2 linked regions of the Phragmitibacter flavus genome follow. The main gene of each other region encodes a partner of the protein of the gene in region 2 in a complex. Links are inferred from orthologs where the notes say so. Each region holds a gene or a part of one and is shown on either strand. Other genes may lie near its edges.

Evidence for each region.
Region 1: the proteins of metK (region 2) and groL are in contact, whole or in part, in a cryo-EM structure (PDB 8P4O), measured with the Escherichia coli proteins. The link is inferred for Phragmitibacter flavus from one-to-one orthologs.

What each region holds. Positions count from the first base shown.
Region 1 is NZ_VAUV01000030.1:12,022-18,295, reverse strand. The notes cover bases 69-2,921. They hold groL (chaperonin GroEL), read left to right. Parts: upstream 69-610; coding sequence 611-2,233; downstream 2,234-2,921. Other genes in these bases: FEM03_RS23755 (GNAT family N-acetyltransferase), read right to left, coding at 2,709-2,921; FEM03_RS23765 (co-chaperone GroES), read left to right, coding at 262-552; FEM03_RS23770 (hypothetical protein), read left to right, coding at 69-158. In the rest of the region: more of FEM03_RS23770, read left to right, coding at 1-68; more of FEM03_RS23755, read right to left, coding at 2,922-3,296; FEM03_RS23750 (ABC transporter ATP-binding protein), read right to left, coding at 3,300-4,025; FEM03_RS23745 (hypothetical protein), read right to left, coding at 4,040-4,837; flotillin-like protein FloA, read left to right, coding at 4,988-6,007; FEM03_RS23735 (hypothetical protein), read left to right, coding at 6,073-6,274.
Region 2 is NZ_VAUV01000001.1:302,654-308,917, reverse strand. The notes cover bases 936-3,778. They hold metK (methionine adenosyltransferase), read right to left. Parts: upstream 3,045-3,778; coding sequence 1,827-3,044; downstream 936-1,826. Other genes in these bases: FEM03_RS01325 (FAD-dependent oxidoreductase), read right to left, coding at 3,409-3,778; ahcY (adenosylhomocysteinase), read right to left, coding at 936-1,780. Also shown: FEM03_RS01340 (PEP-CTERM sorting domain-containing protein), read right to left, coding at 1-204; more of ahcY, read right to left, coding at 365-935; more of FEM03_RS01325, read right to left, coding at 3,779-5,592; FEM03_RS01320 (VOC family protein), read left to right, coding at 5,718-6,119; FEM03_RS01315 (L,D-transpeptidase), read left to right, coding at 6,209-6,264. UniProt on the Escherichia coli protein: Catalyzes the formation of S-adenosylmethionine (AdoMet) from methionine and ATP.

The sequences.
Region 1 (6,274 bases), on a different replicon or contig from region 2:
CTTTCATGACCACTAGAAAATCCCGTCCCGGTCTCAACGACATTTCCCCAAAGTATAGGATTTATACAGCGACAGCAAAACCGTCTTCCGCTTGGCCTGAAGGATGGCAAGAGCTTTTAGACGAAACTCAACTTGAGGCTTTGTTGGCTCACGAATAATTTTCACCCCAACCAATCCGTGCCACACACGTGGCACGGACGGGCTGGGTGAACCAAACCAAAACACAACACGTAACCCGAAATAGCAAAGAGCATACCAACCATGGCTACGAAAATCACACCACTCGGCCGTCGCATTCTCGTGAAGCGCGTCGCCAGCGAAGAAAAAACCGCAGGCGGCATCTTCCTCCCTGACAATGCCAAAGAGAAACCCCAAGAGGCTGAAGTTATCTCCCTTGGCACCGGCAAAGACGACGAAGGCAAAGACGTGGTCTTTACCGTTGCAGTCGGCGACAAAGTCCTCATCTCCAAATACGGCGGCACCGAAGTCAAACTCAACGGGGACGACGTCCTCATCATCAACGAATCCGACGTTCTCGGCATCGTTGCCTGATTCCATTCCACTTTGAATTGAACCCAAGAACGAACCACTAAACCGTTAAGTTAATCATATTATGGCTAAACAACTCCACTTCGACGAAGCAGCCCGCCAGTCCCTCCTGCGCGGCGTCCAAAAGATCGCCCGTGCGGTCAAAGCCACGCTGGGACCTTCCGGTCGCAACGTGATCCTTGAGAAAAAATTCGGCAGCCCAACGATCACCAAAGATGGTGTGACCGTTGCCAAAGAGATCGAACTTTCCGATCCTTATGAAAACATGGGCGCCCAGCTCGTGAAAGAAGTCTCCAGCAAAACCAGCGACGTGGCCGGCGACGGCACCACCACCGCCACCGTTCTTGCTGAAGCCATCTACTCCGAAGGCCTTCGCAACGTCACCGCCGGTGCCAACCCAACCTCCCTTCAGCGCGGCATCTTGAAAGCCACCGAAGCGATCGTCGCCAAGCTGAAAGAAATCAGCAACCCGGTGACCAACGCCACGGAAATCGCCCAGGTCGCCACCGTCTCCGCCAACTGGGACAGCGAAATCGGCAACATCATCGCTGACGCCATGGACAAAGTCGGCAAAGACGGCACCATCACCGTTGAAGAAGCCAAAAGCATCGAAACCACCCTCGAAGTGGTTGAAGGCATGCAGTTCGACAAAGGTTACCTCTCCCCTTACTTCGTGACCAACGCGGAGACCATGGAAGTGAACCTCGAAAGCGCCTACATCCTCATCTTCGAGAAGAAGATCAGCAGCCTCAAAGACCTCCTTCCTCTCCTTGAGAAAGTGGCCCGCACCGGCAAGCCTCTTCTCATCATCGCTGAAGACGTCGAAGGCGAAGCGCTTGCGACCCTCGTGGTCAACCGCCTGCGCGGCACCTTGAACATCTGCGCCGTCAAAGCCCCTGGCTTCGGCGACCGCCGCAAAGCCATGCTTGAAGACATCGCCATCCTCACCGGTGGCCGTTGCATCACCGAAGACCTCGGCATCAAGCTCGAAAACATCGACCTCACCGACCTCGGCCAGGCCAAACGCATCACCATCGACAAGGAAAACACCACCATCGTCGAAGGCGAAGGCACCAGCGATGCCATCGCCGGCCGCGTGAACCAAATCCGTCGTCAAATCGAAGAAACCACCAGCGACTACGACCGCGAGAAGCTCCAGGAGCGTCTTGCCAAGCTCGCCGGCGGTGTGGCCGTCATCAACGTCGGTGCTGCCACCGAAACCGAGATGAAAGAGAAAAAAGCTCGCGTGGAAGACGCCCTTCACGCCACCCGCGCTGCGGTGGAAGAAGGCATCGTCCCAGGGGGCGGCACCGCACTCATCCGTGCACAAGCTGCTCTTGGCGACCTCAAACTCGAAGGCGACGAAGCCACGGGTGCTGACATCGTCCGTCGTGCCATCGAAGCTCCTCTCCGTCAACTTGCCGCCAACGCAGGTGTCGAAGGCGCGCTCATCGTTGCTGAAGTCAAAAAGCAATCCGGCAACATCGGTTACAACGTCGCCACCGGCGAATACGTTGACCTGATCAAGGCTGGCGTTGTTGATCCAACCAAAGTGACCCGCAGCGCTCTTCAGAACGCCGCTTCCATCAGCGGTCTTCTCCTCACCACCGAGTGTCTGATCTCCGACATTCCTAAAGAGGAAAAAGGCGAGCCTGCCCACGACCACGGCGGCATGGGCATGTAATCCATCATCGTTTAGCAAAAACAGCTAAACCCATATCAGCAGGCCGGAGGGAAACCTCCGGCCTGCTTTTTTGTATCCAATCCTCCTCTTACTCTTACTCCTACTCCTACTCCTACTCCCCACCCAAAACTCCCAACAACACAGAAAACAAACACCCACCCGAGCGGGTCCACCACACTTTAGCTCGTCCTCGTCCTCCTACTCGACCACTTCACTTCAATTCTTCTCCGCGAGTCCAAACCACAACAAATCTCCCAACGCGCATCTCCTCATCCGCTCCCCTCGTCTCCCAGCAACACGCCCCTATCGAGGACGAGGACGAGGACGAGTAGGAGGACGAGGACGAAAGTAAATTCCCGTGTGTGCTGGATCTCAAGTGTGGGGAGTAAGAGGAAGAGGAAGAGAAAGAATAAAACTCCTCAAACCCTCAAACCCTCAAACCCTCAAACCCTCAAACCCTCAAACCCTCAAACCCTCAAACCCTCAAACCCTCCATCTCCATCAACACTCCCACCCACTCCACCAGCCTCCTCGCCGAATTCGTGTCCTTCAACCGCCCGGGATCCAGCGACAACACAAAACGATACTGTCCGCCCTCATACTTCATCGTCGCCCCCAACGCCCGAAACCAGTCCAACACCGAATAGTTGTCCGGCAACACAAACCCAAAAAACTCCCTCACCCCCATCTGATAAGCCCTCACCCACACCAACGCCAGCAGCAGTGTTCCAATCCCCCGGTGCTGAGCCTCATCCGCCACCACCAGCGACACCTCCGCCGCCTCCGGCCATTCCTCACTCCGCCAATAAGAACCACCGCCATATCCCGGCTCCCCCAATCGCTCCGGATCCTGTGCCAGCCACGTCTCATGCACCCCCGGCTCCGAATTCAAAAACCGCTGCAACAACTGCTCCGACACCCCCTCCCTCCGACTCCAAAACCGGTAATACCGCGAATCCGGTGACAAGCGCCGAAACGCCTCCATGACCGCCTCCCGATCCTCCTCCACCAAAGGCCGGATCAGCACCGGGGCTCCATCGGCAAGATAAACGGTTGCCACCATAGCTCACCCCTCCCCCACCATCCCCAAAAACATCTCCTCAAGACGCTGACCCTGCACCGCATTCTGCGCCCGCAACTCATCCATCGTGCCCAACGCAATGATCTTGCCATGATGCAAGATCCCGATCCGATCCGCCAGCTCCTCCGCCACGTTCAACAAATGCGTGCTCATCAACACCGTCATTCCCTCCCGGCTGCGCTGCTTCAACTCCTTCTTCACAATCCGCGCATGCACCGGATCAAGACCCACCATCGGCTCATCAATGATAAAAACCTTCGGCTCATGCAACAGCGCTGTCGCAATCGCCAGCCTCTGCCGCGTCCCCAAACTCAAATTCTCAATCCGCTGATGCGCGCAGGAAGCCAAATGGAATTTCGCAAACAACTCCTCGCCCAAAGCCTCTGACCGCGCCTCGTCCATCTCAAAAATGTCCGCAATGAAACGCATGAACTCCAGCGCCGTCAGCTTCTCATAAAACACCGCCACATCCGGCACATACGCCATCAGCGCCTTCGCCTTCAAGGGTTCCTCCTGAATGTCGAATCCCCCCAGCCGCACCCTCCCGCCTACCGGCTCCAGCAACCCAGTCAGCAGCTTGATCGCCGTCGTCTTGCCCGCCCCGTTCGGACCCAAAAACGCAAAAAACTCCCCCTGTGGAATGGACAGCGAAAGACTGTCCAAAGCACGGAAGTCTCCGTAATCCATCGTCAAATCCTCAATCTCAATCATGCAATGCGAAAAAATTATTCCGGTTCCTCTTCCTCCTCATCAGGGTATTCGGGCGCGAGCCCGTGAATGAGCTGCTCCATCACCCGATATCCTTCCGGCAAGTCCACCAACGCCAGCTCCCCCACCTCCGTAAAAAACGCCTTCACCTTCCACTGCGCCATCAACGTCGCGATGGCCTCCACCACATAACCCTGCCGACGCTGACCGCCAAAATTCATCGACCCTTCGCGCGCCGTCAGCGTCAGCCACTGGTCCTTTGTCTCCGCAGCTTCCTTAAGTCGCGCCTGATTGCTCCCCATCATCTGCGCCACCATCGGCCCCACCAGTTGGTCATCCATCACCACCATGCCCTGTTGCTTCAACTCAAACTTCGGCATCGCATCCCCCGGCTTCCACTCAAAACTGAAAACCCGGTCCTCATCCGGGATCCGCACCTGCCCATTGACCGAACGCAGATCAGACATTCCCTCCACCAGCATGTTCATTCGCCACACCACCCGTCCCACCACCTGATCAAAAGTCCCCGGCTCCATCGTTCCCTGAATCTTCACCATGTAATCGTCCTCCGCCCGGCCCGTGTTTCTCGACCTTCCAACCGGAACCTGACTGATCATCACCGGTCCCACTTTCTGCTCGCCCCGATACAGCACCCAAGTGCTGGACGACAGCTGCTGCTCCAAAAACATTTTGAACACCATTGAAGGCGGCACTTTCTCAAACATCGAACCTTCGGGAAAATAAACCACCCTCAGCAACAACGCCGTCATCACCACCCAAAAAAGCAGAACACCTAAAACCAGCGCACGCAACATCCCTAAGAAATACGCCCGCCATCACCAAAATCGCAAGCCTCGATTCACCCGTCCCCGATTTTACTGCTCTTTGTTGCTTTCCTTCACGCAACCCCTGCGCTTTACTTGCTTTCTACTCGCCCACTACATTCACCCACTCACTCAACAACCATGGAATTCCTACCCATCATCCTCATCGGCGGTGCCGTCGTTCTCGGGATCATTTTCCTCCTCATCGTCGCCAAGTTCTTCAACCTCTGGCTGCGCGCCCGCGTCTCCAACGCCCCCGTCAGCATCCCCACCCTCATCGCCATGTGGCTGCGCGGCGTCCCCAACGCCCTGATCGTTGACACCCGCATCACCGCAGGCAAGGCAGGCATCAACATCAGCACCGACCTCCTCGAAGCCCACTACCTCGCCGGTGGCAATGTCACCCACGTCGTTCTCGCCCTCATCGCCGCCGCCAAAGCCGGCATGAACCTCGACTTCAACCGCGCCTGCGCCATCGACCTTGCCTGCAAAGGCACCAGCAAAACCGTCATCGAAGCCGTCCGCACCTCCATCAACCCCAAAGTCATCGACTGCCCCTCCGCTGAAATGGGCAAAGGCGGCAAAATCGACGCCGTCGCCCGCGATGGCATCTCCCTCCGCGTCCGCGCCCGCGTCACCGTCCGCACCAACCTCGACCGCTTCATCGGCGGTGCCACCGAAGAGACCGTCATCGCCCGCGTCGGCGAAGGCATCGTCACCTCCATCGGCTCCGCCCTCAGCTACAAAAACGTCCTCGAAAATCCCGATGGCATCTCCAAGGTCGTTCTCCAAAAAGGCGTCGACACCGGCACCGCTTTTGAAATCATCTCCATTGATATTGCCGACATCGACGTGGGCGAAAACGTCGGAGCCAAACTGCAGGCCGACCAGGCTGAAACCGACAAAAAAATCGCCCAGGCCAACGCCGAGGTGCGCCGCGCCGCCGCCGTCGCCGTCGAACAGGAAATGTCCGCCCGCACCCAGGAAATGCGCGCCAAAGTGGTCGAAGCCGAATCCGAAATCCCCATGGCCATCGCCGAAGCCTTCCGCAACGGCAACCTTGGCATCATGGACTACGCCCGCTACCGCAACATCAGCGCCGACACCGACATGCGCGAAAGCATTGCCGGTGAAAACCCTGGTGCCAATCCCGGCCACTAAATTTACTCACGCCTGCTGGCAATCCGAAACGATTGCCAGGAGGTAATGTCCCCACTCCACCAGCCATGCCGACGTTGATCGCCAACTCATCGGGATTTGATCTCCAGCAGATCATCTTCGTCGTGGTTTTTGTTGTCATCGGCTTTGTCCAGTGGGTCTACAAACTCTGGCAGGAAAAGCAGGAACAGGCCAAACGCGAACGCCAGCCCCCACCCAGTTCCGAAGAACTCGAGGCCCGTCGTCGTGCCCGCCAGCTGCAAACCACCG
Region 2 (6,264 bases):
CCCACTGCGTGGATTGGTGGTCGCATCCGCATTGGCCCCGGTGAGGTTGTTCCAGCGGTTGCCGTTGGCATCGACAGTGGTGGTTTGGTTGCCAACCGTTCCGAAGTCGATCAGGTAGGTGGTGGCGGCATCAGACTTCACCACGCCCAAAAGAAGCAGCTGAAACGTCAGCAGCAGGATGATGATAGAGAATCGACGGATCATGGCGGCCAGCGGACAGATTGACAGACGGCAGTTAATTATGGAAGAAGAATATCATACTGGACGCTTCGGACGATTCTTCCAGCAAGCGCAAAAAAACGGATGGCCTTTCGACCATCCGTTTTGGGAATTGATGCTACAACGAACTGAGAAGCCGTGAGGCTTAATAGCGGTAGTGCTCAGGCTTGTAAGGGCCGTCGACGGGGACGCCGATGTAGTCGGCCTGGTCTTTGCTCAACACGGTGAGTTTGACACCGATCTTCTCAAGGTGGAGACGGGCGACTTCTTCGTCGAGTTTCTTCGGAAGGACGGTGACGCCAATCGGGCGGCTGTCCTTGGTTTCCCAGAGCTCGATTTGGGCGAGGGTCTGGTTGGTGAAGCTGTTGCTCATGACGAAGCTTGGGTGGCCGGTGGCGCAACCAAGGTTTACCAAACGGCCTTCAGCCAACATATAAATGCTGTTGCCGGCAGGGAAGGTGTATTTGTCGACCTGAGGTTTGATGTTGAGCTTCTTGATGCCGTCGAGTTTCTCAAGTTTGTCGACCTGGATCTCGTTGTCGAAGTGACCAATGTTACAAACGATGGCCTGGTCTTTCATCTTCACCATGTGATCGGCGGTGATGATGTCTTTGTTGCCGGTGGTGGTGACATAGATGTCGCCGGTGCCAAGGGTGTCTTCAATCGGCATCACGCGGTAACCTTCCATGGCGGCCTGAAGAGCGCAGACAGGGTCGATTTCGGTGACGATAACTTGGGCGCCCATGCCGCGAAGAGCAGCAGCGCAGCCTTTACCGACATCGCCGTATCCGCAGACAACGCCGACTTTGCCGGCGATCATCACGTCGGTGGCACGCTTGATGCCATCGAGGAGGGATTCGCGGCAGCCATAGAGGTTGTCGAACTTGGATTTGGTGACGGAGTCATTGACGTTGATGGCGGGGAACAGGAGTTTGCCTGCATTGGCCATTTCATAGAGGCGATGCACACCGGTGGTGGTCTCTTCGGACACGCCTTTGAGTTCTTTGACGATCTCGTGGAAGATGCCGGGCTGTTCGACCTTGATCTTCTTGAGGAGGTCCTTGATGACCTTCACTTCGTGGTTGTCGGAAGGGGTGTCGATCCAGGTGTCGCCGTTTTCCATCTCATAACCTTTGTGGATGAGGAGGGTGACGTCGCCGCCGTCATCGACGATGAGCTGAGGGCCTTTGTCGCCGGGGAACACGATGGCTTTCCAGGTGCAATCCCAGTATTCTTCAAGGGTTTCACCTTTCCAGGCGAAGACAGGAACACCGGAGGCTGCGATGGCGGCGGCGGCTTGGTCCTGGGTGGAGAAGATGTTGCAGGAAGCCCAGCGCACGTCGGCGCCGAGTTCGGTGAGGGTCTCGATCAGCACGCCGGTTTGAATGGTCATGTGAAGGGAGCCGGTGATGCGCACGCCTTGGAGCGGCTTTTTCGGGCCGTATTTTTCGCGGGTGGCGATAAGGCCGGGCATTTCGTGCTCGGCGATGTCGAGTTCCTTGCGGCCGAATTCGGCGAGGGCGATATCTTTTACGTGATAGTCAATTTTGCGGTCAGACATGATGATTAGTAGGTTAGGATTCCGTTGTCGGATTTCTGAGGGTTGCTTATTTGACGGCTTTTTTGAGAGCGTCAGCTTTGCTGGTGCTTTCCCAGGTCAGGTCGGCGTCGTCTTTACCGAAGTGACCGTAGTTGGTGGATTTGCTGTAGATGGGGCGCAGCAGGTTGAGTTGTTTGACAATATCGGCGGGTTTGAAGGAGAACACTTCAAGCACGGCGGCAAGGATGGCGTCGTCGGAGACGGTGCCGGTGCCGAAGGTGTCGACGTGGACGCTGACAGGTTGTGGGTGGCCGATGGCGTAGGCGAACTGGATTTCGCACTTGGTGGCGAGGCCGGCTGCGACGATGTTTTTGGCAACCCAGCGGCCCATGTAGGCGGCGGAGCGGTCAACTTTGGAGGGGTCTTTGCCGGAGAAGGCACCGCCGCCGTGACGGCCCATGCCGCCGTAGGTGTCGACGATGATTTTGCGTCCGGTGAGGCCGCTGTCGCCTTGAGGTCCGCCGATGACGAACTTGCCAGTCGGGTTGATGAGGTATTCGGTGTCTTTGGTGAGCATGTCCTTCGGAAGGACCTTTTTGATCACCTGCTCGATGCAGAATTTTTCGATCTCTGCGTGGCTCACGTCAGCGGCGTGCTGGGTGGAGATGACGACGTTGACGATGCGGGTGGGTTTGCCGTCGACGTATTCCACGGAGACCTGGGACTTGGCGTCGGGACGCAGCCATTTGGCGAGTTTGCCGGCCTTGCGGATGCGGGTCAGTTCGCGGCCAAGACGGTGGGCGAACATGATCGGCGCAGGCATGAGCTCAGGCGTTTCATCGCAGGCGTAACCGAACATGATGCCTTGGTCGCCAGCACCTTGTTCGGCGTGTTTTTTGCCATCGGCTTCAGCGGCGTCAACGCCTTGGGCGATGTCGGGGCTCTGGATGGTGAGGTAGTTGTTGATGAAAATCTGGTCGGCGTGGAACACGTCGTCGCTGTTGGTGTAACCGATGCCGCGGACGGCTTCACGGATGACCGCGCCGACGTTGATGACGTCGTCGATGGGCTTGGTGGTGCCTTTTTTCTTGTTCTGAAGTTTGGGGATGGTGATTTCACCACCAACAACGACGACATTGCTTTTCACGAAGGTTTCGCAGGCAACGCGGCTTTTCGGATCGATGGCCAGGCAGGCATCGAGGATGGCATCGGAGATGGTATCGGCAACTTTGTCAGGGTGGCCTTCGCCGACGGATTCAGAGGAGAAGATGTAGGAACGGGACATGGATGGTTCGCAGATTTAATATAGACGAATACTGATACGTTGATATGTTTTGCACGGATTCACAAGATGGTCAATGGAGAAATGGGTGGCGGGATGGGGGTGGCGGGATGGGCGGTCGATCGTTTGTGTGAGTTTTCTGTCCCGTGGGGACGGCTCATAAAAGCCTGGCACGCAGTGCCAGGTTTTTGGCCGAGAGATGGGTGGCGTCCTGCAGGGACGCTTCATGCGAGGTGAGAAGGCGACCCCCGTTGTGCATGAGGCGTCCCAACAGGACGCTACCCCTGCGCAAGCGAACCCGGCACCTTGTGCCGGGCTCTTATGAGTCGTCCCGTTGGGACGAAGGGAGGATACGGGATCGCAAATCTCACGATGGCGGTTGCAGGCGATCAGGAACGCTGTTGTTGTCGCGATCCCATGGCAATGCATCGTTGGGATCTCCGACGTTGAAGTCCGGTGGGAAAAACTCGCCGCGTTTTTGCAGGACGCGGTGGAGATAGTCCACACATTCGGCCCGATTCAGCGGTTGGGCACCATTGTTGCGGTGAACCAGGGAGGCAAACACCGGCAGGTCCAATGCTGCCAGCCAGCGATGCAGGGTCGCCCAGGTGGTGGGTTCGTCGGGATGGAAGGTGGGCTGCTGCGGACCGAAGTTGCCCCACGAGATCATGGCTTCAATCAATGGGCGGTCCTTGTCGGTATCGGCAACATCGGTGTAGGGCGAAGTGGGTTTCAGCTCCGGCCAATCTTTGGCATCGGGCAAAGCGCGGCAAAGGCGGGCGAGCGCGGAGGCGAGTTCGCGGCGGGTGACGATTTGATGTGGCCGGAAATGGACATCCTCCGGGTCGGCGCGCCAGATTCCAGCGACGGTCAGCAGATTGGCAGCTTCAAAATGGGGTTCGTCAGGCCGGACATCCTGCCATGGCCACAGCAGAGTGCCATGACCGTCTGCTCCGCGCACCAGCCGGGTTTGAACCTCGCGAATGCGTTGGGGTGAAGCCGCGATTTCACGCGGTGAGATTCCATCACGAAGGGACAATGCGGCGACGGTTCCAACAGCGGTGCCGACATGCATCATTTGACCGTGAAGCCGCACGGCGGACTGAACCATGCTGGTGACGCCGATGTTTTTGGAACAACCGAGCAGACCATCCAACTTTACGGGCACCAGGCTCCGCAGAGGGAACATGGCGCGATCGGTGTCCGTCGACCAGTTGCGGGTGCCATAGTGTTTTGCCTGCCAGGGTTGAGTCGGATCGTTGTCCACAAAGTTCCGACGCGTGGGATGGAAATCGAGGTTGAACTGCCATCCAAAAACTCCATCGGGCACCATGGTTTTGGCCCAGCGAGGTTCTTTGGATTCGGTGCGCACGTCCTGTTCGCGCATAACGTATAACGCTTCGAGACGCAGACCTTCGCGAATGTAAGGTTTGGGGGGAAGCTGATCGCTGGTGCCGTAGTCGTCCGCGAGTTTCATGTAGCGAAAAGATTGGGGGTAGTCGCCAACGCGATCATGAACCGCCGTTTGCAGCCAATAAACAAACTCCAATGCGCGTTGTTTTGCATCGGCGAAGACGATCCGGCGTTGGGCGGGCGTCATGTCGACAATGTTCTTCTCCGAAGCACCGGTTTCGTTTTGTTCCAACGCATCCACCACCTGTTTTGGAAGCGTGCTGAGCGGATAATCATGGGCTGGCCAGTTGAGGATGACGGCTTCGGTGCCAGGTGCGAGCTCGTGATGATAACGATCGACCATGCGACGATGCGTGTAGATGCACCAACCACTGGAGTTATAAATCCCGCCGCTGCCGTCCCAATCCACCCATGGCGGTGCTTTTTTCCAATCGGCGAAAGATCGTTCATCATAACGCAGCGGTTTTGGAATGGTGCTGTCCTTGCCTGCCTCACGCAGCAGCGGACACCAGGAAATGGGATTCATTTCCTGATGACCACCGGGTTCAAGGACATCGGGAGCGCTGGGCTCGTTGAAGCGCGATTTGAGGTCGGGTCCCGCCATGTAACCCGCTCCGCTGAGTCGGATGACATCGCCCCAGTCGCTGGAATCCACGGTAAGTTTCGCGGTAATGGTGAGACTGTCATCAGAGCCTCCATCCACCCGGCGAAAATTTACACCCTGCACTGTTCCGTTCTCCACACGAACCTTCACAGGCTCCCAGCCTTTGATCACCCGGATTTGCGATGCATAAGGAGCCAACCAGTCTTCAAAAATCTGCGCGGCGGCCCGGGGTTCGATGGTGTTGCTGCCGCACCAACTGTTGCCGGGTCGGGCAAGTCCATAGGTCTTGCGGTTGTGCGCGTGGATGCGTTCGAGGATTTCGAGGAATGGTCCACTGGCCGGAAATTCGGTGCGTTTGCCTTCGACCATGGTCCATTCGTCGATCGGTCCGATGCCCTGCGTGCAGAACTGTCCGCCGAGCCAGTCGATGTCATTGACGACCACGATGTTCTTCACCCCAAGACGGGCCGCCTGCACGGCTGCAGCACATCCCGATTCATCACCTCCAACGATCAACAGGTCGGCTTCGATCATTTCTGCTGAAGCCAGGAACGGAATAAGCAGGAAAGAGAAAATCGTTGTCCTCATCGGAACATAAAGCGTGCATTCAAGGCAATCTATCGCGAAACATGTTCTCGAAGAATTCGAACGACCACTCCATGAGCAACTCCGGAAAGAACTCCAAAGTAAAGGTCATCAGCCCCATGCTGGCGGTGGCGGACATGGATGAAACGCTGGACTTTTACGCCTCGGTATTGGGCTTCACGGTTTGCATGCGATCCGCCCAATATTCCATCATCGAAAAAGATGGCGCCACCGTTCACTTCATGAAGGCGGATGACGAATCCGTGATGAAAGCCGTGCGTGGCCACACGGAGATCTACATCGAAGTCGACGACATCGGGCCTCTCTGGCAGCACGTTCAAGCTTACCGGGGCCAGTATAAGATCACCGAACTGTCAGAGCGCGACTATGGCATGACCGAGTTCCACATCAACGATCCAAATGACTGCCTGATTTTTGTCGGACAGGAGACCCGCAAGCCGCCCGGGATGGAATGACCCGATGACCTTCTTCTTTTGAACTCCGTCTGTTTTGTGGCATGATCAGCGCCATGTCGCCGCTGTTTTGTCTTGTTCGTCCTTTGCTGATGAGTTCACTCATCCTGATGCTGCTCTCAAGTTGCGCGGACACCAAACATCGGCT